Regions from separate parts of the Cellvibrio sp. pealriver genome, predicted to be linked through region 2. Evidence: predicted binding sites of a transcription regulator. Region 2 holds the regulator's gene; the other holds the start of a gene.
What was found. Region 2 encodes sigma-54, which starts transcription at its own class of promoters, with help from an activator protein. Its sites were predicted from a motif close to TGGCACANNNNTTGCNNT; they were not measured.

Region 1 (11,563 bases), 2.3 Mb from region 2:
TGTTCGTCAAGCTCATCAAGGTTGCCGTGGTTTTGGATGATATCATCTGCTTTTGCACAGCGATCTTGTCTTGATAATTGTGTATTCATGATTGCTTTAATTTGGGCCGTATCATTACGGTCACGCGTACTTGCTCTTTCTATTTGTAGCTGTTCGCTGGCATCAATCACCAAAATGCGATCAGTTAATTCAAATTGACGTGTTTCCAATAACAGAGGCGATGCCAGAATCACATAAGGGCTTTCTGCATTTGCCAGTTTATTGCGTATTTCCAAATTGATGATAGGGTGCAGCAAATTTTCAAGCCATTTTTTTTCGTGTGGATTGGAAAAAATAATGTCGCGGAGTTTACGTCGGTCGAGCTCCCCGCTCGTTGTCAGTATTTCCTCGCCAAAATGAAGGCTGATGCCATGTAGTGCTGTGCTACCGGGTAAAACAACGTCACGCGCAATATTGTCCGCATCAACAATAACTATTCCTCTCGCAGCAAAGAGTCGGCAAGCCTCTGATTTTCCGCTGCCAATACCGCCTGTAAGGCCAACAATTAGTTTGGTATTTTTCACTGATTTAATGAGGAACAAAGAGTTTCAAATAGGTTTGGTTGATGACATCGCCCCATATAAATGCGATCCAACCTGCAATGGCCAAATAGGGACCAAAGGGTATAGGAATATTTTTATCGCGACCACGTATCAGTATCATCGATATTCCAATGACTGCCCCAACAAGCGAAGACAACAAAATAATTTGCGGCAACATTTGCCAGCCCATCCAAGCTCCGAGCGCGGCAAGCAACTTAAAATCGCCATAACCCATACCTTCTTTGCCTGTGAGCATTTTGAAGAGCTTATAAACAGACCACAGTGATAAGTAACCTGCAATAGCTCCCCAAAGCGCGCTTGGTAAATCGGTAAATGTGCCGAAGCTATTTACAATCAAACCAAGCCACAGCAGTGGAAGCGTAATGTCATCGGGTAATAAGTAGGTGTCGAGGTCAATCATGGTTAATGCGATGAGCGACCAGGTAAAAAATAATGCTGCCAATCCACCCCAAGTGATACCCAAGTGGTGGATAGCTGCAACAGAAAGCAATCCTGTCACTATTTCAATAATCGGGTAGCGAACAGAAATACCCTTATGACAATTTGAGCACTTGCCGCGTAAGATTAGATAGCTAATGATAGGAATATTTTCCCATGCACGAATTTTATGCCCGCAGTGTGGGCAAGTAGATGCAGGAGTCATTAAGTTAAATGACTCCTGTTCTTTGTTTAGCTGAGGTGATGGTGTTGCGATGTTGCCATCAGTAGCTAAAAAATCCTGACATTGATTTTGCCACTCTCGCTCCATCATTTTCGGGAGGCGATAAATAACAACATTCAGAAAACTGCCGACTAATAAACCTAATACGAGTGTGCAAACCATTCCAAGAATCGGATAGGCTTGCAGAGCAGAAAAAAAAGTCACGTTTATACAACCGCCCCGAGTTGGAAAATGGGAAGGTACATTGCGACCATCAAGCCACCAACCAATATGCCTAGCACTGACATGATCATTGGTTCAAGCAAGGATGTGAGCGTATCAACCATGTTATCAACGGCTTCTTCATAATAAACAGCAACTTTATCAAGCATTGCATCCAGCGCACCTGACTCTTCACCAATCGCTGACATTTGAATTAATAGCGTTGGGAATATCCCGCTGGCCTTCAATGCGGTATTCAGCTGAATACCTGTAGAAACATCCTCGCGAACTTTAATAATCGCATTTGCGTAAATTTTATTTCCCGCTGCACCGGCAACAGATGTCAGGGCATCAATTAGAGGTACACCCGCAGCAAATGTGGTTCCTAATGTTCTTGCGAATCGAGCCATAATCGACAGATAAATGATTTTGCCAACGATCGGAATCCGTAAGACGTATTTATCGACGAGATAAGCAAATGCGCTGGATCGTCTAACCGCTTCTTTAAAAGCAAACCCGCCTGCAGCCATTCCGATAAGAATAATAAACCAGTAGTTTTGTGCTAATTCAGATAAGTGCAATACAAATAATGTAAATGCGGGCAGGTCCGCTCCAAATCCGCTAAAGGTTTCTGCAAATTGTGGTACTACTTTGACAAGTAATATCCCGGTCACAACGATCGCAACAATAATAACTGCAATAGGATAGGTGAGAGCTTTTTTGATTTTTGCTTTTAATGCTTCGGTTTTTTCTTTGTATGTTGCGATTCTGTCAAGCATGGTTTCCAGCGCACCCGCTTGCTCCCCTGCATCAACCAGATTACAAAACAGTTCATCGAAGTATTTAGGGTGCTCTTTAAGTGAGTTGGCAAAACCGCCGCCCGCTGCCACGCTGTCGCGAATTTGCAAAACCAATTTGCGCAGGTTGGGATTTTCCAGACCGTCCGCAACAATATCGAAGGCTTGAACTAACGGAACACCTGCTTTCATCATTGTCGCCATTTGGCGAGAAAATACAGCTATGTCTGCAGGCTTGATTGCCTTGCCACCTGCACCGAATAAGGGTTTGGGCTTTTTGGATATGGTCCTTACCGTAATGCCTTGTTTGGCTAACAGTGTTTTAACAATAGTAGGGCTACCGCCATTCATTTCTCCCTGGATTTTATTTCCTTTTTTATCAACACCTTTATATACATAGGTGTTGCTGGTAGGGATTTGTTTTGTTTTGGCCGCCGCAGTTTTTGTTTTTGCTGCTGAGGAGCTGGCGGGTTTTGTAGTCGATGCTAGTGCCATGGATTAATCCTTGGTGACTCGGTTGGCCTCTTCGAGGCTGGTTAATCCCATTGCGACTTTACGCAATGCGGATACCCGTAAATTATTAAAGCCTGCTTCTTTGGCCGCGCGAGCAATTTGGAGTGAATTACCGCCTTCCATTATAAGGTTCGCAATCAGCGGGGTGATGCGAACCACTTCATATACCCCCACGCGCCCCTTATAACCACCGTTGCATTTATCGCAGCCAACAGGGTGGAATAACTGGAATTCTGCGCGCGGGATACCTATTTCGTCAAACCCCTCCTGAGTCAGGATATCTGGTGGGATATCGGTTGCGGGCTTTTTGCAGACAGTGCAAAGCCGGCGAGCCAGACGCTGGGCAATAATCAAGCTTACACTCGTTGCAACGTTAAACGCTGGAACGCCCATATTTAAAAGACGTGTCAGTGTTTCGGGGGCGGAGTTGGTGTGGAGGGTTGATAGTACCAAGTGACCTGTTTGTGATGCTTTAATTGCAATTTCTGCGGTCTCCAAATCACGAATCTCACCCACCATGATGATATCCGGGTCCTGACGCAAGAAGGAGCGAAGAGCCTCTGCAAATGTGAGCCCCACTTTGGTGTTCATTTGAACCTGATTGATACCTTCCAGGTTAATTTCCACCGGATCTTCTGCAGTAGAAATATTCACTTCCGATGTATTTAGAATATTAAGGCCAGTATAAAGCGATACGGTTTTACCGCTACCTGTTGGCCCTGTTACCAAAATCATGCCCTGTGATTGGGCTAGCGCGTCCAAATACAGTTTTTTCTGGTCATCTTCATAACCCAACGCATCAATCCCCAGTTTTGCAGAGCTGGGGTCAAGAATACGCAGTACGATTTTTTCGCCGAATAATGTAGGTAATGTATTAACCCGGAAATCGATAGCGCGGGTTTTGGATACTTTCAATTTGATGCGTCCGTCTTGCGGCAGCCTACGCTCGGAGATATCCATCTGCGACATTACTTTCAAGCGTGCCGCCATACGCGTGGCTAAATTCACGGGTGGGCGAGACATTTCAGTAAGTACGCCATCTGTACGAAAACGAATGCGATAACTTTTTTCATAGGGCTCAAAGTGAATATCGGATGCGCCTATTTTTATCGCATCCAACAACACTTTATTGATGTATTTAACGATAGGTGCTTCATCTGCTTCGGAGGGTTCATCATTACCACTTCCGTTATCCACCGATTGAATATCAAGGTCATCCAGATTCTCATCAAGCCCTCCCAGCGCATCGCTCAGGTTCCCATCCTGAGCATTCAAATAATGCTCTATTGCTGCACGTAACTTATCAGCCTCTACCAACACCGCTTCGGTATTAATACCGGTGTTGAATTTAATTTCATCTAATGCGTGTAAGTCTGTGGGGTCAGTGACTGCTAAAAAAAGGCGATTGCCGCGCCGGGCAATGGGGAGTGTGTGATGCTTGCGAATCAGCTTCTCATCAACCAGTTTTAGCGGAATAGAATCTTTGTTGATGGCTGATAAATCAAACACTGGTGAGCCAAATTCTTCTGATGCAACCCTGGCAATTGTTCGCGCATCCAGAATCTCTTTGCTGACCAACATATCAACAAAAGGAACACCTTCTTTTTTCGCTTGCGTCACTGTTTTAGCGGCTATTTCAGCATCGAGCAGATTGTCAGCTACCAAGCGGCGAGCCAAACCATTCAAAGAAGCTGTGCTTGCTGGATTATTCATATATAGGGTCCGGTAGAGCAATTTATAACATCGTAAGTGATGAATATTAGCCTATGTTCTGCGGAAGATGTGCGAGGAAATAGCTGGTTGACAAAAAATGTCACTTAATGTCCGAATGGGTAAGTAAGTTGCCGGGCATTAACATGGTGAAACAAGGCTACAAAATTGGTAAAGCCTTGTTGCGGCAGCACTTCTGCGCTTTATTTACGAAGTTGGTATGGGGCTTGCTCTACTCAAAGTGTTGTTCTAACACGGCATATGCCAATCAACCTTGGAGTTAAATATGAAAAAGTCTATGCAAAAGGGTTTTACCCTCATTGAATTGATGATCGTTGTTGCGATTATCGGTATTTTGGCTGCTGTAGCGCTGCCGCAATACCAAACTTACGTTGCTAAATCTCAGGTTACCCGTGTAATGGGCGAATTGAGTGCAATCAAAGGTGTAGTTGAGACTTGCTTGATGGCTGGTAAAACTAACCCTGTAGGTCCAGGTGGTTCAGATGTTGCTCCTGATTGTTTGATTGGTTTCAGTGGTAGCTCTTTGCTAGGGCAAGAAACTGCAGGCACCCCAATTCCCACAACAGCAGCTGATGGTTTAGGTAGTGCTCTGGTAACTATCGCAGCTGATGAATCATCTGTTGCGGGTACATTTGGTAATAGCGCTTCTGCCGTTTTAACAGGCGATACTTTGACATGGAGCCGCGATGCAAATGGTACTTGGACTTGTGCAACTACTGCTGACGCACAATACGCACCACCAGGTTGTCCAGGTGCTGCAGCGGCTGCCGCGCCATAATTTTTAGTGTGTTTACAGGAAGCCACCTTCGGGTGGCTTTTTTATTTACAAAGTTAATATCTTATGAAATCAAAGTTGATTAAATACCTTGTTACGGCATTTCTGATTGCGGTTTCCTTCTGGTTTTATTTCCAGCTCTCTACCTACCCCTATAAAGTGGCTCGTTGGTATCAACCGCTTGAAGCCAAATTTGTTTTAACATTTGCTACACAATGTTCTCCTGATGCGGGTTGGTTGGGATTGTTTATTGATCATGCCGTTACCAACCAAGGGGCTTATTCTGCACAGGTCACGTTTTTAGATTCTGATAAGCAAGCATATAGCTGTGAGTCTGGTTATAAAAAAGCGTTTATGAGTGAGCCGGTGACATCTAATAATCGCTACCGTTATGCAAGCACCAGCAAGCTGATTACTACATCTGCTATTTTGAAATTGTTGAGTGAGCATCAGATAGATCTTGATAAAAAAGTAGTGAGCTTTTTTCCTGAGCTAACAGAATTTAGTGATGTTCGTATTGAGCAGATAACGATTGCTCATTTACTTAATCATCGTGCAGGGTTTAATCGCCTCACATTGGCGGGCGACCCTATGTTTTTACTGCGTAATAAACCTTGGTGTCCGAATGACGTAAGTGAGTTACGTAGATTAAGGCTGGCGTTTAATCCAGGTGAGCAGCAAATTTACTCCAATCTTGGATATTGCTTATTGGGTGAAATTATTCACCGTGTTACAGGCGAGGATTATCGTAGCTATGTTGAGAAAGCGTTTACATTAAATGAACGAAATATCAAATTTATAAATAACTACTACTACGATGATGAGGTCAGGTACGACTACCGTTACGAGGAGACCTATAACGATTCCTATCTGGGGCTGTTTGATTTTGAAGCAGTGTCTGCCGCAGCAGGCCTTTCAGGTTCTGCTACCGCTTTAGCCGGGTTGTTATGGGATATTCAGCATAGGCAATCATCGTCACCCTTTGAATTAAAAGCTCCTAATGGAGAATGCAACTTACTAAAAGTAGATGAATGCCTTGTATTAGGCGTGCGCCATTACCAGCCTGGAAAAGAAGGGATAATGCTCCATTATCATGAGGGTTATTTACCGGGTTCTGCGTCTGTCGCGGTTGTCGATAGTTACGGTGGTGTAACTGTTTTGCTTAAAAGTGGTGCCAATCGATATCAAGAAAACCCCGATAATGAGTGGGTTCGTTGGATTTACAAACGATTAACACTTTACTACTTATTACAAGGCAAGTTGCCGGTGTTGAACGTGATAGCTCCTAATCATTAATTACCCAAGAACTTAATGTTTATGAAATTTCGTTTTTTTTGTTTTACTTCCCACTTGTTGATTTCATTTGTTATTGCACTCCTCACAATTTTCGTTGTGTTTTGGGTGTGGTATCCCTCACCACTTGATAAGGCATTGGGAGTGGCCGATATTTTTTTATTGTTGTTATGCATCGATGTGATTATTGGCCCGTTACTGACATTAATTGTTGCTAAGCAAGGCAAAAAGACGTTGAAAATGGATTTGTCTATTATCGGTGCTTTGCAAATTGCTGCACTGAGTTATGGTTTATATATTGTTGCGCAAGGCAGACCGGTCTGGTTGGTTTATGACAATAATCGTTTTGAAGTTGTGCAAGCCTATGAGGCGGTAACTAACCCACAATCTTCACGGGGTGATTTTCCGTTGTCTTTGACTGGCCCTATATGGGGTGCAGTAATTGAGCCTGTACCTGCCACTGTTGCAAGACGAGATGCATTTTATCAAGCCGCATTTTTGCAAAAATATGAGTTGGTCGCTAATAAAAGTGGCTCCAATGCCATGCCGATCGAAGTACTTAAACGCTTTAACGATGCAGATAAAGTCGAGCAAGAGGCTAGCAAGTATCCAACTGCGAATAGTTATATCCCCATGATAGGCAAACAAAAACCCATGGTTGTGTTTGTTGATAAAACAACAGGCGAAGTCATTGCGATTGTTGATCTCGCTCCATGGTAAACAGTGGTATTTACCGCGAGCAGAGGAAATTAATTCCACCAGCTATCAAACTATTTCACATTTGGACAATTTTTGTCACTTTCTGTGAGGTTGTTTAGTTTTATTCATAATAAAAGTAAATGGATTTTAGTTCGTTTTATACAAATACTGCCTGTATTCTCCTGAGATAGTTCTAATATGTTTGCTTTTTTAGTTTGGCTTAATAATTGCTCATGTGAGAAGTAAATGAAATTTTTCTCTGGGCATGAGCAAATGAAAAAATTTTCGTCAGAGGGTTTTACATTAATTGAGTTAATGATTGTAGTTGCAATCATCGGAATTCTTGCGGCTGTAGCTCTGCCTGCTTATCAAAACCATGTTGCTAAATCGCAAGCAACGCGAGTTATGACAGAGACGGGTGGTTTGCGCGCTTTGATTGAAAACTGTGTGAATGGTGGCCGCACAACAATTGGTTCTGGATTGGGTGAGTGTGATCCTAGCGCATCTGGCTCATCACTAATTGATGGTGCTTCCCAGACCGCTGTTGTACTCGCACCTGGTTTGGGAGTGCCACAAGTAACCTTTGGTGCAGGCGGCATTGTTACTGTTGAAGCGACTTTTAGCGGCCAGGCTCATCCGGTTTTTGCATCAAAAACGTTAACCTGGCAGCGTAGCGCAAATGGTTCGTGGACTTGTTCTACAACAATAGAAGAGCAATACCGTCCTGCTGGATGTAACTAACTGCTCACCCTCATTGACAAATCCACCGCTTTGCAATGCTTCGTCAATCCGCCAATAGAAATAAAATCCACACCGGTTTCCGCAGTAGGAACCAGTGTGGATTCGTTGATATTACCTGATGCTTCCAGCTTCGCTTTTCCGGCATTGATGGCTACCGCTTTTTTCATATCGGTGATAGAAAAATTATCGAGCATGATGATGTCTGCACCTGCGGTTAGTGCTTGGTCCAACTCTTCAAACGTTTCTACTTCCACCTCGACAGGTTTGTCGGGGGCAATTTTATGTGCGGTGGCAATAGCATTGGCAATACTTCCGCAGGCGGCAATGTGATTTTCTTTTATCAAGAATGCATCATACAAACCGATCCGGTGGTTATGGCAGCCACCGCAAGCAACGGCATATTTTTGCGCGGTGCGCAGGCCGGGGATGGTTTTGCGGGTGTCCAATAGTTTGACCTGGGTATGGGCTACTTTCTGTGCGTACTGATGGCTGATAGTGGCGGTACCGGAGAGGGTCTGTACAAAATTCAGTGCCGCACGCTCACCTGTCAGCAGACTGCGGGCATTCCCCTTGAGCGTGAAGAGCGTGCTATTTGCGCTTGCTGCCTGCCCATCTTCTATGTGCCAGATAACCTCGACTTGCGGATCTAACTGGCGGAACACTTCTTCTACCCAAGCTTTGCCACAAAAAATACAATCTTCACGGGTGATGATATGAGCTTGCGCAGTTTGCTGTGCAGGAATCAACTGGGCGGTGATATCGCCGTTTCCGATGTCTTCTGTCAGCGCAATTTTCACGCTATTCGTTATATCGGCGGCGAGTGTTGGCAAGTTTTTGCTATAAAAAGAGTTCATTAGATGTGTCGAATAATTAAACAGTTTAAGCGATAAAACGGGCTGTTTTGGCGCGCCAGTTTTCCCCTAATTCCAAAAGCTACTTAAAAAACGCTAAAACGGCGGAGCAGTTATAGCTATTTGTGATATGTCTCTCGATCTTATCATTTGCCTGTTTGGTGTGTCTTGGCCTTGGTTATACTTCATTCAAGTACGTTTTTCCCAATGGTAACCAACCATGTCCGAGCATATGAAATCTGACCCCAAAAAGGTTGTTCAACTTAATGTCGAGCGGAATTCAACCGCTAACTCCCAAGTGGCGCTCGCACGCTTACCTGCTGCTATGCACACGTTGCGCGACAAAGCGCGGCAGCAGTTACAGCTTTTCCTGCGTGAGTTGTTCGATAAAGTAGATGATGCCATGTTTGAATTGGCAGACAAAGCGAACAATAACCACGACCAGAACATCTTTTTTGATTCCATGCGCGAAGTGCGCATCCGTCGCCGTGCGATGGAAACAGCATTTTTCCGCAGTATTGATATTCGCTTCGCCCAGCTGCTTGATCCTTCAGCCTATCGCGATGAAAGCCCATCAGGTGAAAAAAGCATCTCTCTGGATGATTTGTCGCTGGTAAAAAATGATGAATTGGAAGAAATGGTTGCTGTTGATGGCATGATCAACAAAGCAAACGAGCAATTTGCCGAAGCCATCCAGCATTTGACCTTGCGTATTGATCATTTGGTGCCAACCAAGGTTTATCAAAAAAATAATCCGCTAGGTGTTGATGTTATTTGTAATGCATTTACTGACTCGACAAAAACACTGAATGTTGATGTGAAAGCCAAGTTGGTATTGTTCAAATTGTTCGACAATATTGTCATGACCAAGCTTGGCAAGTTGTTTGCCGCACTGAATCAAACATTAGTTGATGCGAATATTTTGCCATCGCTTAAAGAAGATATTCGCCCTAAAAAATCATCCCCAACTTCCGCAAGTGCTGACCAATTTGGTCAAGGTATCAGTGCTAATTTTAATGTGGGGGGATCCGTCAGTGCTGAAACAGGCGGGCTCGTTCAAAGTTATGATGAACAAACCAATCAGGTATTGCATCAATTGCGTAACCTGTTGGGCTCCAACCGTAGTAGCGCACCCGTGCAATTACCCGGTGAAGAAGTTACTACAAAAGATTTAATTAAAATCCTTTCTCTTGCCCAACAGCAAAATACACTCAGTGCGCCTGCTGCGCCCGTTAATTTGCGCAATTTGCTCGGCGACTTGTTGCGCAGTGAAACCCAAACAGCAGCCGCTATTAATCAGGTCGATGATGATGTCATCAACCTTGTTAGCATGATGTTTGAGTTCATTCTGGATGACCGTAACCTTGCCGCACCGATGAAAGCGTTGATTGGCCGTTTGCAAATTCCTATGGTTAAAGTGGCAATTGCTGATAAGACTTTTTTCAGCAAAGGTGGACATCCTGCTCGCCGCTTATTAAATGAAATGGCGATGGCTTGTTTGGGGTGGCAAGAATCCAGCGAGGAAAACCAACGTAAAGACAGCCTCTTCAACAAAATGGAAGAAACTGTTCGTACAGTGCTCACTGATTTTGATACAGACATGAGCATTTTCGAGCGGTTGTTGGTAGATTTCCGCTCATTCCTTGATAAAGAAAAACGCCGTGCACAAATTCTTGAGCAGCGCACTATTGATGCTGAAGATGGCAAAGCAAAATCCGAACGCGCGCGTGCACAAGTCGATGCAGAATTAAATCGTATTTGCGCGGGTAAAGACTTGCCTTTGGCGGTAACAAAATTACTGCGCGAGGCATGGGCCAACGTGATGTTTATCACTTCGCTCAAACAAGGGGTGGATAGTGATGAGTGGCGTAATGCCTCTGCAACGGCACAGCAATTGGTGTGGAGTGTCGTTGCCCCTATGGATAAAGACAACCGCCAGCGCCTATTAAAGCTAGTGCCTGAGTTGTTACAAAAATTGCGCACTGGTTTGGAAAGTATTTCGTTTAGCCCATTTGAAACCACCAATCTGTTTAAACAATTGGAAACTGTGCATTTGGCGCGTTTACGCGGTGATCAAAAACCCGTAGCAGAAGCAGCGACATCTTCCGCTGCCGCATTGGAAGCAAAAGCCACTGAAATGGCTGCCAAAAATGCGGATATGAAAGCGGCTATGCTAGAGGCACAGCGCAAAGCACAGCAGGCGGCGAGCGCAGCAGTTCAACCGTCAATTGCTCAGCCCTCAATCGCCCAACAAGCCGAAAATCAAACGGAGCAACGCGCACAGGCGGTAACAGGTGATGCTGCGGCGGAGGTATCAGAACCGATTTTCACCGTCGTTGCAGAATCTGCTGGTGTAGTGAATGAAACAGAAGCGGCGGTAGTTGAAATACCGGCAGCTAATGAAGTTTCAGTCGCAAATGAAGAACTTGTAGTAAGTGAAGATACAAGTGTTGCTACTCAGCCCATCGGTATTTCAGAATCAACAGTGGATGAAAATATTTCTGCTAATACTCATGAGACTGCCATCAGCGAAAGCATTCAGGTGGATCCACAGCATCTTGCATTGGTGAGCAATATTACCCAAGGTACATGGTTTGAAATGCAAGGCGATGCAGGTGAAAAATACCGCTGTCGATTGGCTGCCATTATCCGCTCTGTTGGAAAATACATTTTCGTCAACCGTTCGGGTATGAAAGTCG
Region 2 (11,563 bases):
AAAAACTTTGTCGCCGCGCGGTCACTTGCGCAACCTGCAATTAACGATGCCATTGGGGCAGCCCAAAGACTGGCAGGTGAGCGCCAACCTCGATCAAGTCGCGGTCAATGCATGGCAGGGCGTACCCGCGTTGGCAGGTGTTGACGGGTATTTGCAAGCGGGTCAAAAGGGCGGCTTTGTCGATATAGACTCGCGCCGCTTCTTCTCTATGCACTACCAGCCAACCTACGCCGCCCCTATGGAATATGACCGTGCCAAAGGGCAGGTCGCCTGGCATCTGCAGCCGGAAAAAAACCAGATTTACGTCAACAGCGGTCAGCTGGAGTTCCAGAAGGGCAATGAGTTGGCGCGCGGCTATATGTGGTTATCCTTGCCCTGGAAGCGCAATACCGGCGATATCGACCTCTATTTACAGATTGGCGGCCAGCAACTCAATGCAGGGCTTTATCAGAAGTACACCCCTGCTTTAATACCCGAAAGCCTGAAAACCTGGCTGGAGCAAAGTATCGGTATACAAAATACCGGTGTGGCAACTGAGGCCGGGTTTGTCTATCGCGGTACGCTCAACACTAAAAATCCTATGGCGCGCACCTACCAGTTGTATCTGGATTTGGAAGATGCCCAGCTCAACTATCACCCCGGGTGGCCAGCACTGGCACAGTTGGATGGCCGCCTGCTGGTGAGCGATGCACGGGTTGCTGCCAGCATTGATGATGCAGCGCTTTTCAATAGCCGGGTAGCACGCGCTGAAGTGCGGGTTGCTCCGCGCGCGCAAGGCAAAGGCTCATTGTTACAAGTGACTGGCCAGATTCAGGGTGATGCCAGCGACGGTGTGCGCGTACTGCGTGAGGGAATGTTGCGCCAGTATCTCGGCAGCAGTATGGATTCCTGGTTTATGCAAGGCGATATGCAGGCCAGTCTCGATCTGGATATTCCTATCGGGACGGGTGAAAAAAAGCCTGAGGGGATGCACCAGCAAGTCGAAGTGGATTTGAGAGTCCCTCGTTTTGAGCTGCAAAACCTCAATTTGAGCCTGGATGATTTGCACGGCCATATCAGCTACAACAGCGATACCGGAATCAGTAGCGATGTTCTCACTGCGCGCTTTTTTGATGAGCCAATTGAAGTGCAGCTCGGCAACCAAAAAGCAAAAGATCACAGCAAAACCCTGATCAATATCCGTGGTGCAGCCGACATTAATCACCTTGCCCAGTGGAGTAAGCGCCCGGAATTGCTGTTTATGAGCGGGCAGCTTCCTTATCAGGCGGTGGTAGAGTTGTTCCATCGTCCCCCAAAAATCACGACTGATCCTGAAGCCGATACAGCCAGTACATCAGAGCCTGCCGTATCAGCAGATGCGTTTACCGAACAGGCGCTTGCGCTGGTCAGTATCAGCAGTAATCTCACCGGCGTTGCTATCGATCTTCCAGCGCCTTACGGAAAAACAGCGCAGGAACAGCGCCCGCTGGATTTCAAATTTTGGTTGCAAGAGAAACAGGCGCAAATAGATGTGCGTTATAACGCGGATGTCCAGGCATTGTTACGGCTGGAGCGCACAAATAACCGCCTACTGAATGCCAATATTGCTCTTGCTAGCGATGCCAAACTCAGTGATCAACCTGAGTTTCTGGTGTCTGGATTCTTGCCCGGCATTGATCTGGATGTCTGGAAAAAAGTGCAGGCACGCTATCAGACTTACACCAAGCGTTTAGCGCCCGCGGTTGCCTATGGGCAGGATTCCTCTGCCGCAGTAGCGCCGGCTGATGATACGGCTGGACAAGTGGCTGGATTGCCCTTTCGTGCGGAACTGATGTTGGGTCAGTACAAATTGGGTGCGGTTGTGCTGGAAAACCTGAATGTTATCGCATCGCCTGTGCCTGCAGGTTGGGAGCTGCAGCTAGACAATGCGGTTCTTGCTGGTCAGGTGATGGTGCCGAATAACCAATTTGTACCCTTGAAAATTGATCTTGAACGGCTCTCCCTGAGCCGCGAAGCACTTGGTTTGGCGAGCAATGCCAATAGCGCTGTCGGCGATCTTGAGGCACCCGCGGTAGAGCCAAAAGCGGAAACCCCAAAAGAGGTTCTGGATCCTCGTAAACTTCCGCTTGCTGATATCACCCTCAAAGCCTTGTTTATGGATGGCAACAATTACGGCAACTGGTCCTTGCGGGTGCGTCCGGATGCCAAAGGGGCGGTAATTGATAACATCCGCGGCAGTATTCGTGGAGTGACAATAGGCAGTATCGACAATACTGCGGAAGGTGCCAAGTTAATCTGGCAACACACCCCTGTGGGGGTGCAAACACGATTTATTGGCAGCCTGAGTGCTGGCAATATGGCCGAAGTGCTGCGTGCCTGGGATAAACCGGACACCTTGGAAAGTAAAAAAGCACATTACCAAGCTGATTTATTTTGGCCCGGTTCGCCACAGGATTTTGCACTGGTCAATCTTGGCGGTGAAATGACGATCCAGATTGAAGAGGGCAGCTTCAAACGGGATGCCAGTGCTGGCGATGGCATATTGCGCCTGATGTCGATTCTCAACTTTGACACTCTGGCGCGGCGGCTCAGGTTTGATTTTTCTGATCTTTACAAGAGCGGGCTTGCTTACGATCACGTCAACGGCAAAGTACGTTTCAATCAGGGCGTTTTGGTTTTTGAAGAGCCTCTGGCGGTGAAGACCCCGTCGAGTGGTATGCAAATGGCTGGGAGTATTAATCTACGCGATGAAACCCTGAATACCCGTTTGGTCGCGACTTTACCGGTGGCAGGAAACATGACGTTCTACACCGCACTGGCGACGGGCTTGCCTGCAGCGGCTGGGATTTACATTGTCAGTAAACTATTCAAAAAGCAGGTCGATCAGGCGACAAGTGTCAGTTACACCATTAAAGGCAGTTGGGATGATCCCAAGATGCGCTTTAACCGACTGTTTGAGAGTGAGCAAAGCCTGCGTGACAGTGTCAAAAAAGAAGAACAAAAACCACCTGAGACGAACAATCTGCGCACTCCCGATGATCCCAGTATTCAAAAATAAAGGCACCCTCAGGTGCCTTTATTTTTGAATGTCAGTTAGACAAATCACTAATCCTGTTTTTCCAGTTGGTCGCGGATAAAGCCAAACAATTTGCGCGCACTCGCTGGTGGCTTGTTTTCTTCGCGCTCTTTTTGCGCACTGCGGATCAACTGGCGCAGGTGCTGCACATCAATACCTGGGCAGGATGTCACCAATGTCTGGAAAATTTGCTTATCGCCTTCGATTAACAGATCGCGGTAGCGTTCAACTTGATGTTGGCGATGTACGTACTGGTCGCTGCGGTTTTGCATTTTATCGACCGCAGCCTGGATTTCTTCGTGATTGCCTTCGCGCATCAGCCTGCCGATGTACTGGATCTGGCGGCGGCGCGCATCCTTAAGTGGCATTTTGCGTGCGAGATAGATGGCATCCAATAGCTCCTCACTTAAGGGAAGCTGTGCCAGCTGCTTTTCATTCATATTGATGAAACTTTCACCCAATGCTTGCAGCGCATGCATATCGCGCTTGACCTGCGATTTGCTCAGGATGTAATCATCTGGGTTGATATCGTCGTAGTTGTAAACCATGGTAATGCGGTCGCGGTTGAATCAATAAAAGGGCGCGCAGCTTAGAGGAGTTGCTGCCGAACAACAACCTCTGCGTGGCTATTTGTTAAACAATAGGTGATTTATTCGCCTTCTTCAAAGCGATCTGCAATCAGTGCGCGTATCGCATTCATTGCTGCTTCTGCATCATCGCCTTCGGCGCTGACTTGCAAGCAGGTTCCACAGCTGGCGGCAAGCAGCATCAATGACATTACGCTTTTGGCATCCGCCCAATTGCCTTCCCCCACTCGCGCCATGATTTTGGCCTGAAATTGGTTGGCCAGCGTAGCGAGCTTGGCGGCGGCACGGGCATGAAGGCCGCGCTTGTTAATAATGTCGAGAGTGTCAGTAAACATTGCCGGGGTCTGTGTTTGGTTCTTGAAAGTTTTAGTGTTTCTTGTGCTTGTTGATATCGCGATGACGCACTTGTACATCGTGGAAGCTTTTGTCGAAATGCTTTTGCAGTCGCTCTGCCAGATAAACCGAGCGGTGCTGCCCGCCGGTACAGCCAATCGCAATCGTAATGTAGCTGCGGTTATTGGATTGATAGCGCGGTAACCAGCGCGTCAGGTAATGTTCGATGTCTTCATACATCTCCTTAACGGTTACCTGCTCCTCCAAAAATTCAATAACGTCAGGATCTTGCCCGGTTTGTGGCCGCAAAGTCGGTTTCCAATGCGGATTGGGCAGGCAGCGTGCATCAAATACCAGGTCGGCGTTTACTGGCACACCGTGTTTGAAACCGAAGGATTCAAACAAAATTGCCATGGTGGATTCGCTACGACCAACGACTCGTTCTTTGACCAGATCGCGCAATTCGTGAAGGTTTAAATGACTGGTGTCGATCACCTGATCCGCACAATCGCGGATGGGCTCCAATAATTGCTGCTCGGCATTAATTGCCTCTGCCAAACTGGTGTGTTTGTCAGACAGTGGATGCTTGCGCCGGGTTTCACTGAAGCGTTGGATCAATACCGATGGCTGTGAATCCAGGAAAAGTGTGCGAAAGGGCAGGTGTGCTTCCTTCAGAGTGCTGATCATCTGCGGGAACATGGCCAAGTCCTGCCAGGCATTGCGCACATCTATGCCAATCGCAAAGCGATGTTGGTCATCTTTGTGAATCTGGATTTGCGCAACGAGCGCAGGTAGCAGGCTGACGGGAAGGTTGTCGATACAGTTAAACCCCACATCCTCAAGAACATGGAGTGCTGTACTTTTGCCTGAACCTGAAAGGCCGCTGACAATTACCAGATGCATATTGAACCCGCTTACGTCATTAAGGCTGCTTGGAAGAGCGCTTCATTGCTGGATGCGGCGCGCAAACGCTGGCGGTAATCCGCATTATTCAGTGCTGCTGCCAGTGCTGCGAGGGTTTGCAGATGTTCGCTGTGCGCATCTTCCGGCACCAGCATGGCAAATAGAATATCGACAGGTTGGGAGTCGATTGCATCAAAGTCGATAGGATCGGCAAGGGTGATCAATGCGCCCACTGTGCCGCTACAGTTTTCAACACGACAATGTGGAATGGCGATCCCGTGACCAATACCTGTGGAGCCAAGTCGCTCGCGTCCAATTAACCGGCGGAACAATTCGTCAGCATCGATATCGGGAATGTCTTGGGCGATGGTGTTGGCAAGTAACTCCAGCGCGCGTTTTTTACTGCCACCGTCTACGCCGCAGAGTGTGCGGCCGGGGCTGATGAGGGATTGGATTTGCATAAAAAAGTGATGCTGGGCATCTCCCTGATCGATGGCGACTGGTGCCAAAGCAACCAGTGCGCATCATATGGTTAACGTCAGTGCACGCATCGCCCTAGCGATGGCTGCGCATTTTCTCTTTGTGTTTAATTAATTGGCGATCGAGCTTGTCGGCCAAGGCATCGATGGCAGCATATAAATCTTCATGAGTTGCATCGGCGAATAAATCTTTACCACTGACATGAATAGTGGCCTCTGCTTTTTGGATCAGTTTATCTACCGAGAGTATGACATGGGTACTCGTAATGCGGTCATGATGGTTGCTCAAGCGCTCCAGTTTGCTGGAAACGTAATCTCTCATTGAATCGGTAACTTCTACGTGATGACCGCTGATATTTATTTGCATAGATACTTCCTCTCGCTAGAAACAAAACGGTTACGGTTAGGTAACCTCGCATTACATCCATGAATTTTTTGTCCGAACTATTAAATGTACCTGAAACTTTTCAGTAAGTTCCCAATGTGATCATCTGCATCAGGTTAAATTGTTTTGCGCTCATTCGATGGTGGAATGTTGAGCGATTCGCGATATTTGGCAATAGTACGGCGCGCGACTTGTATACCTTGCTCGGCGAGCAAGTCGGTAATTTTGCTATCACTCAACGGTTTTTTTGGATTTTCCGCGCTGACCAGTTTTTTGATGATGGCGCGGATTGCTGTTGAAGAACATTCTCCGCCGCTGTCGGTACTGACATGGCTGGAGAAAAAGTATTTCAGCTCAAAAATACCCTGCGGGGTATGCATGTATTTTTGTGTGGTGACACGTGAAATAGTGGACTCGTGCATTTCTACAATTTCAGCAATATCGTGCAACACCAGCGGTTTCATCGCCTCAGGACCGTAATCCAGAAAGCCACGCTGTTTTTCAACAATACAACTTGCCACCTTGAGTAAGGTCTCGTTGCGGCTTTGCAAACTTTTCAGGAACCAACGGGCTTCCTGTAAATTGTCTTTGAGGAAGGTGTTGTCGCTGCTGGAGTCGGCACGCTTTACCATAGAGGCGTAATCAGCATTGATACGCAAACGCGGCGCAATATCCGGATTCAGCTCCACAATCCAGCGGCCATCGCGTTTTTCTACAAATACATCGGGCACAACATATTCGGTGTCGCCACTGGCAATAATATCGCCCGGACGCGGATTCAAACTCTGGATCAGGGCAATCGCCTGACTTAACTCAGCTTCCTTTAGCTTGGTGCGGCGCATCAATTGCCGGTAGTCGCGGCTGCCTAGCACCGGCAAATATTGTTTGACGATTAATTTTGCCGAATCAAGCAATGGCGTTTTTGGATCAAACTGCTGCAGTTGTACCAACAGGCATTCGGACAGGTTCTGGCTGCACACACCACATGGGTCAAATTGTTGCAAGAGTTTTTGTACGGCAACAACTTCGTCCAGTTCCAGGTCATCGAGATCGCTACCCATCCCTTCAAAGATTTCCTCGATACTGATGGAGAGCATGCCGCTGGGCTCCACTGCATCGATGATGGCCATAGCCAGAATGCGATCCCTGTCTGACATAGGGGTCAGGTTAAGTTGCCACATCAAATGATCGTAGAGGGAGTCAGTGGCAGCACGGCGGCTTTCAAAGTCGCTATCTTCGTTGTCGTAATTGCTGGAGCTGCTGCTGGATGAGGCTTGATAGACATCATCCCAGCTTGTATCCACGGGAAGGTCGCTGGGAATAGAGTCGCTCCAGTCACCGCTATCGGCGCTAAAACTTTCCCCTTCACCATAAACATCGGTATCGCCTATGGATTCACTTTCCCTGAAAGTGTCGCTTTCACCAAAACTATCGCTTTCATTGTAGTTATTGTCGTTGTTGTAACTATCAGCGTAGTTATCGGTGCTCGCGGAGAAATTGTCGCTGGCAGTAAACTCTGCGCTGTTATCGGTACCGCTTTCTGCTGCAATTTCCAGCTGGCGGTCATAATCCGCTTTGTCTTGTTCGCTGCCTTCGTAGTCACTGTTTTGCGTGGGAGAATCGAAGCTATCCTCAACCTCCAACATGGGGTTGGAATCGAGCGCTTCCTGGATCTCCTGTTGCAGATCCAGAGTTGATAGTTGTAACAAGCGGATTGCCTGTTGCAACTGTGGGGTCATGGTCAGCTGTTGGCCGAGTTTGAGCTGGAGAGATTGCTTCATTGTACGGACGACAAACCCTTAAACGCAGGATGAAAAACATCGGTATACGTGGAGTTTAGTCAGGGTTTGCGCCTCAAGCAACAAGCTTAAGCAAGCTTTATGCCTAATGTATAAAGAATGTTACTTGTCAAGTTGTTTGTGTGTGACTAAACGCGCAGGGAATGGGCAGTTTGTAACACCGGAAATCCCGTCTGAAAGTAGGGTTTAGAGGCGGAAATGCTCGCCCAGATACACTTCGCGCACTTTGTTATTGCTCAGCACAGTTTCAGCATCACCTTCGGCGATGATGTGCCCTTCACTGACGATATAAGCTGTTTCGCAGATATCCAGTGTTTCGCGCACATTGTGGTCGGTAATCAGTACGCCAATCCCACGGTCTTTCAAGTGACGGACAATCTCTTTGATGTCATTGACCGAAATAGGATCAACACCGGCGAAAGGTTCATCGAGCAGGATAAATTGCGGATCTGTCGCCAGTGCGCGGGCAATCTCCACGCGGCGGCGCTCACCGCCGGAGAGGGCCATACCCAGGCTATCGCGGATATGGGTGATATGAAATTCGTTGAGCAGTGATTCCAGTTTTTCATCACGCTGCTGGCGGTTGAGATCCTTACGGGTCTCAAGAATTGCCATGATGTTATCCGCCACGCTCAGCTTACGGAAAATAGACGCCTCTTGCGGGAGATAGCCAATACCTGCACGGGCGCGTCCATGAATGGGCAGTTGGGTTATATCTCGCTCGTCAATCAATACGGTGCCGTTATCGGCAGGCACCAAACCAGCGATCATATAAAAACAGGTGGTTTTTCCTGCGCCGTTGGGGCCAAGCAATCCGACGATGCTGCCACTTTCCACCGTGATGGATACATCAATAACCACTTTGCGTTTTTTGTAGCTTTTGGCGAGATGGCGTGCGTGCAAACTGGGCATTACTGCGCATCCTCGGCTTTTCCGGCTTTGGGTGGGATCACAATTTCGATGCGCTGCCCCTCACCGCCGCTACTGTTGTTGTTACCTGCGGCTTTCATTACTTCTTTGACTAAATCGTAATCAATGTGTGGGCCGCTCATTACCGCACCGTTTTGCTCAACAGAGGCATCTTCAATCAGTACCAGATGTTCATTGCTGGGGGTGTAGGTAATTTGCTTGGCGGCGGCAGTCACTATGCCTTGGTCTTTTTCCGGTTGTTGCTGAAAGCGTGCCGGATTGCCTGTTGCAATCATCTTTTCGACGCTGCTGTCGGGATTGGTGTGAATCACAATAGAATCGGCGGAAATGATAAGTGACCCTTGCTGGATTTTGACCGAGCCAGTGTAGGTCGCCACTCCGTTCTTCTGGTCTACCGTGAGGTTATCAGCAGAGCCGCGGATGGTTTCGTTTTTGTCGCTGGGTAATGCGAGGCTTGTGGTTGGGGACATTATTGCCGCCAACATGAGCGTCAAAGGAGATAACCAATAGCGTAATTTAGCGGGGATCATAAACTGCCTTAACCTGGGATCTTAACTGAAGCCGACTTTGCGCCAGGTCGGCATCCATACCTAGTGCATCTATCTGACCTTTGGCGCTGCGCATCTTAACAGCTTTGTCGGTTTCCGCGAATTGTTCACTGGCGCGCACTTGCAGCTCACTGGTGGTGATTTGTATCAAGCCCTGGGTGGGCGTTTGCTGTTGGATGAGCACGTTATCGAGCAGGCGGATCAATTCGCCGTTTGCCTCACTGCGCCCGGTATTGGCGGTAACTTGCCATGGCGCTTTGGTGTCTGTGTCGTAAAACATCATCATGGGCTGCTCAATCAATGTGTAATCCTGAGCCGATGCACCCTCTTGTTGCAGTTGAAAATGGGTTACCTGTGGCGTTGATAGCTGGTAGTGAAGCTTGCCGGTGTTATCAAATTCGCGTGTTTCCACTTCTTTCATGTAGATGTTGGGAAAGCTGCTTGGGTCATATTCATATCCAACCAGCTCTTCTTTTTGGCGCAGTGAAAATGCAAAAAAGCAGATCACCAGTACAAAAGCCAGTATCCAGGGACCGGGTACATATTGATGTACACGATACGCGCGGGTTAACAGGCTCATAGGGATGCATCTGCCAGATAAGGTGCAAGTGCGGTATCGAATGTACCTTGCGCCTTCATGATGAGGTCACAGGCTGCACGCACGGCACCTTCGCCGCCGCGTTCCCGGCTTTGCCAATGGGCGCGCTCAACCACGCTGGAGTGGGCATTTGCCACTGTCAGTGCGAGACCCGCGCGGGTCATAACGGCCAAGTCTGGCCAGTCATCTCCCATAAACGCGATCTGCTCAAGCGCTACAGGATGCTCCTGCAAAATGTCTTGTAGTGCCTCCCATTTGTCCTCGCGCCCTTGCACCAATATCGTTATCCCCAGATCGCTTGCGCGGCGGGCGACCAGATTGCTGGTGCGGCCAGTAATAATGCCGACTTTAACGCCGGTTTTTTGCAGTGCTTTGATGCCCTGTCCATCCAGTGTGCTGAACGATTTGAATTCTTCCCCTTGGTTGCCGAAGTAAAGACGCCCGTCGGTGAGTACTCCGTCCACATCCAGCAGCAACAGTTTGATGCGCGCAGCGCGTTCATGTAATTCGGTTTGGGTACAAAAATCGGGGTTCATTCAGGCGTGTCCAAGTGCAATGATTGGCTGGGTCAATCAAATAATGCCTGCACGCAGCAGGTCATTGATTTTTACGACACCGACAAGTTTTTTTTGTTCGTCGGTAATGAGTAAAACGTTAATTTTTGCTTGCTCCATTAACGCCAGCGCTTCTGCAGCCAGCGTGTTGTCGCGCAGCATTTTGGGGTTAGTGTTCATCAATTCACCCACTGTTGCAGTGCGGATATCAACACCTTTGTCGATACTACGGCGCAAATCACCATCGGTGAAAATACCGAGCAAATCATTACCTTCCATCACTGTCGTCATGCCAAAACCTTTGTCCGACATGACCATCAATGCGTCCAGCATGGGGGTGTGCGCAAACACACGGGGAATATCGTCGCCAGTGTGCATGACATCCGCGACACGCAACAACAATTTGCGCCCCAGTGCGCCGCCGGGATGAGAGAAGGCAAAATCTTCTGCAGTAAAACCGCGCGCTTCCAGCAATGCGATTGCCAGTGCATCCCCCATGACCAGCGTGGCAGTTGTACTGGATGTTGGTGCCAAGTCCAGAGGGCACGCCTCATGTAAAACGCTGATATCCAGATTGACTTCAGCCACTTCGCCCAGAGTCGATTGCGGATTGGCGGTCATGCTAATGATTTTGACACCGGCACGTTTCAGTAGTGGCAACAAAGTAACGACTTCACTGGAAGTGCCGGAGTAAGAGATCGCAAGCACTATGTCGTTTTTGGTGATCATTCCGAGATCGCCGTGGCTGGCTTCGCCTGGGTGGACAAAAAACGATGGGGTTCCAGTGCTCGCCAGAGTAGCGGCGATTTTTTTGCCAATATGGCCGGATTTGCCCATGCCGGTGACAATTACTCTGCCAGCACAGTTCAAGATAAGTTCACAGGCGGCGGTAAATTGACCATCGATCCGCGCGGCGAGTGCAGTAACTGCCTCTGCCTCCAAACTGATGGTACGCAATGCCGAGCTTACATAATCATGTGTCATGACGAGGTTCCAAAACCGGTTCCAAAATGGTGAGCCAATGTGATGATCATTGTTCACCCAAGGCATTTATGGCCTTGCATTATAACTTTCAAGAAAAACAAGGCGAGGGAAGTTTACGTCTTTTTTCCTGTGGCGACTTATCCCTGTCATGCGCTGGATGCTATAGTTCGCGCCGCAAATCTGCTCGCTACGCCTCCGGCTTAATAACTCGCCACGATCATAAACATCGCATAAAGAATGGCACCATAAGGAATTAGCGTTGTCTGAGTGTTGGTTTAACGCCATACGGCTTAATCGTTCTGTTTCAATTAATGGAAGGTTTTACGATGAAATATCTGCTCACCAAATTGTCTGGTGTTGTACTCGGGTTATCTGTGTTGTTTGCGGCTAATGTCATGGCTCAAGTAC

Region 1: VC28_RS00285 (pilin) is a predicted target of sigma-54. The motif match lies at 7,489-7,506, and genes of this name have one in related genera.

What each region holds. Positions count from the first base shown of each region.
Region 1 is NZ_KQ236688.1:56,652-68,214, forward strand. Features, by position in the region: gene coaE (dephospho-CoA kinase) at 1-563, opposite strand, end outside; gene VC28_RS00255 (prepilin peptidase) at 568-1,467, opposite strand; gene VC28_RS00260 (type II secretion system F family protein) at 1,470-2,756, opposite strand; gene pilB (type IV-A pilus assembly ATPase PilB) at 2,760-4,487, opposite strand; gene VC28_RS00270 (pilin) at 4,771-5,283, shown strand; gene VC28_RS00275 (serine hydrolase domain-containing protein) at 5,347-6,576, shown strand; gene tfpZ (TfpX/TfpZ family type IV pilin accessory protein) at 6,598-7,293, shown strand; gene VC28_RS00285 (pilin) at 7,519-8,013, shown strand; gene nadC (carboxylating nicotinate-nucleotide diphosphorylase) at 8,010-8,867, opposite strand; gene VC28_RS00295 (DUF1631 domain-containing protein) at 9,085-11,563, shown strand, end outside.
Region 2 is NZ_KQ236688.1:2,386,821-2,398,383, reverse strand. Features, by position in the region: gene VC28_RS10440 (YhdP family protein) at 1-3,037, shown strand, start outside; gene yjgA (ribosome biogenesis factor YjgA) at 3,085-3,603, opposite strand; gene VC28_RS10430 (HPr family phosphocarrier protein) at 3,705-3,977, opposite strand; gene rapZ (RNase adapter RapZ) at 4,009-4,878, opposite strand; gene ptsN (PTS IIA-like nitrogen regulatory protein PtsN) at 4,890-5,339, opposite strand; gene hpf (ribosome hibernation-promoting factor, HPF/YfiA family) at 5,434-5,724, opposite strand; gene VC28_RS10410 (RNA polymerase factor sigma-54) at 5,859-7,523, opposite strand; gene lptB (LPS export ABC transporter ATP-binding protein) at 7,728-8,453, opposite strand; gene lptA (lipopolysaccharide transport periplasmic protein LptA) at 8,453-8,941, opposite strand; gene lptC (LPS export ABC transporter periplasmic protein LptC) at 8,988-9,599, opposite strand; gene VC28_RS10390 (KdsC family phosphatase) at 9,596-10,153, opposite strand; gene VC28_RS10385 (KpsF/GutQ family sugar-phosphate isomerase) at 10,190-11,155, opposite strand; gene VC28_RS10380 (MlaC/ttg2D family ABC transporter substrate-binding protein) at 11,482-11,563, shown strand, end outside.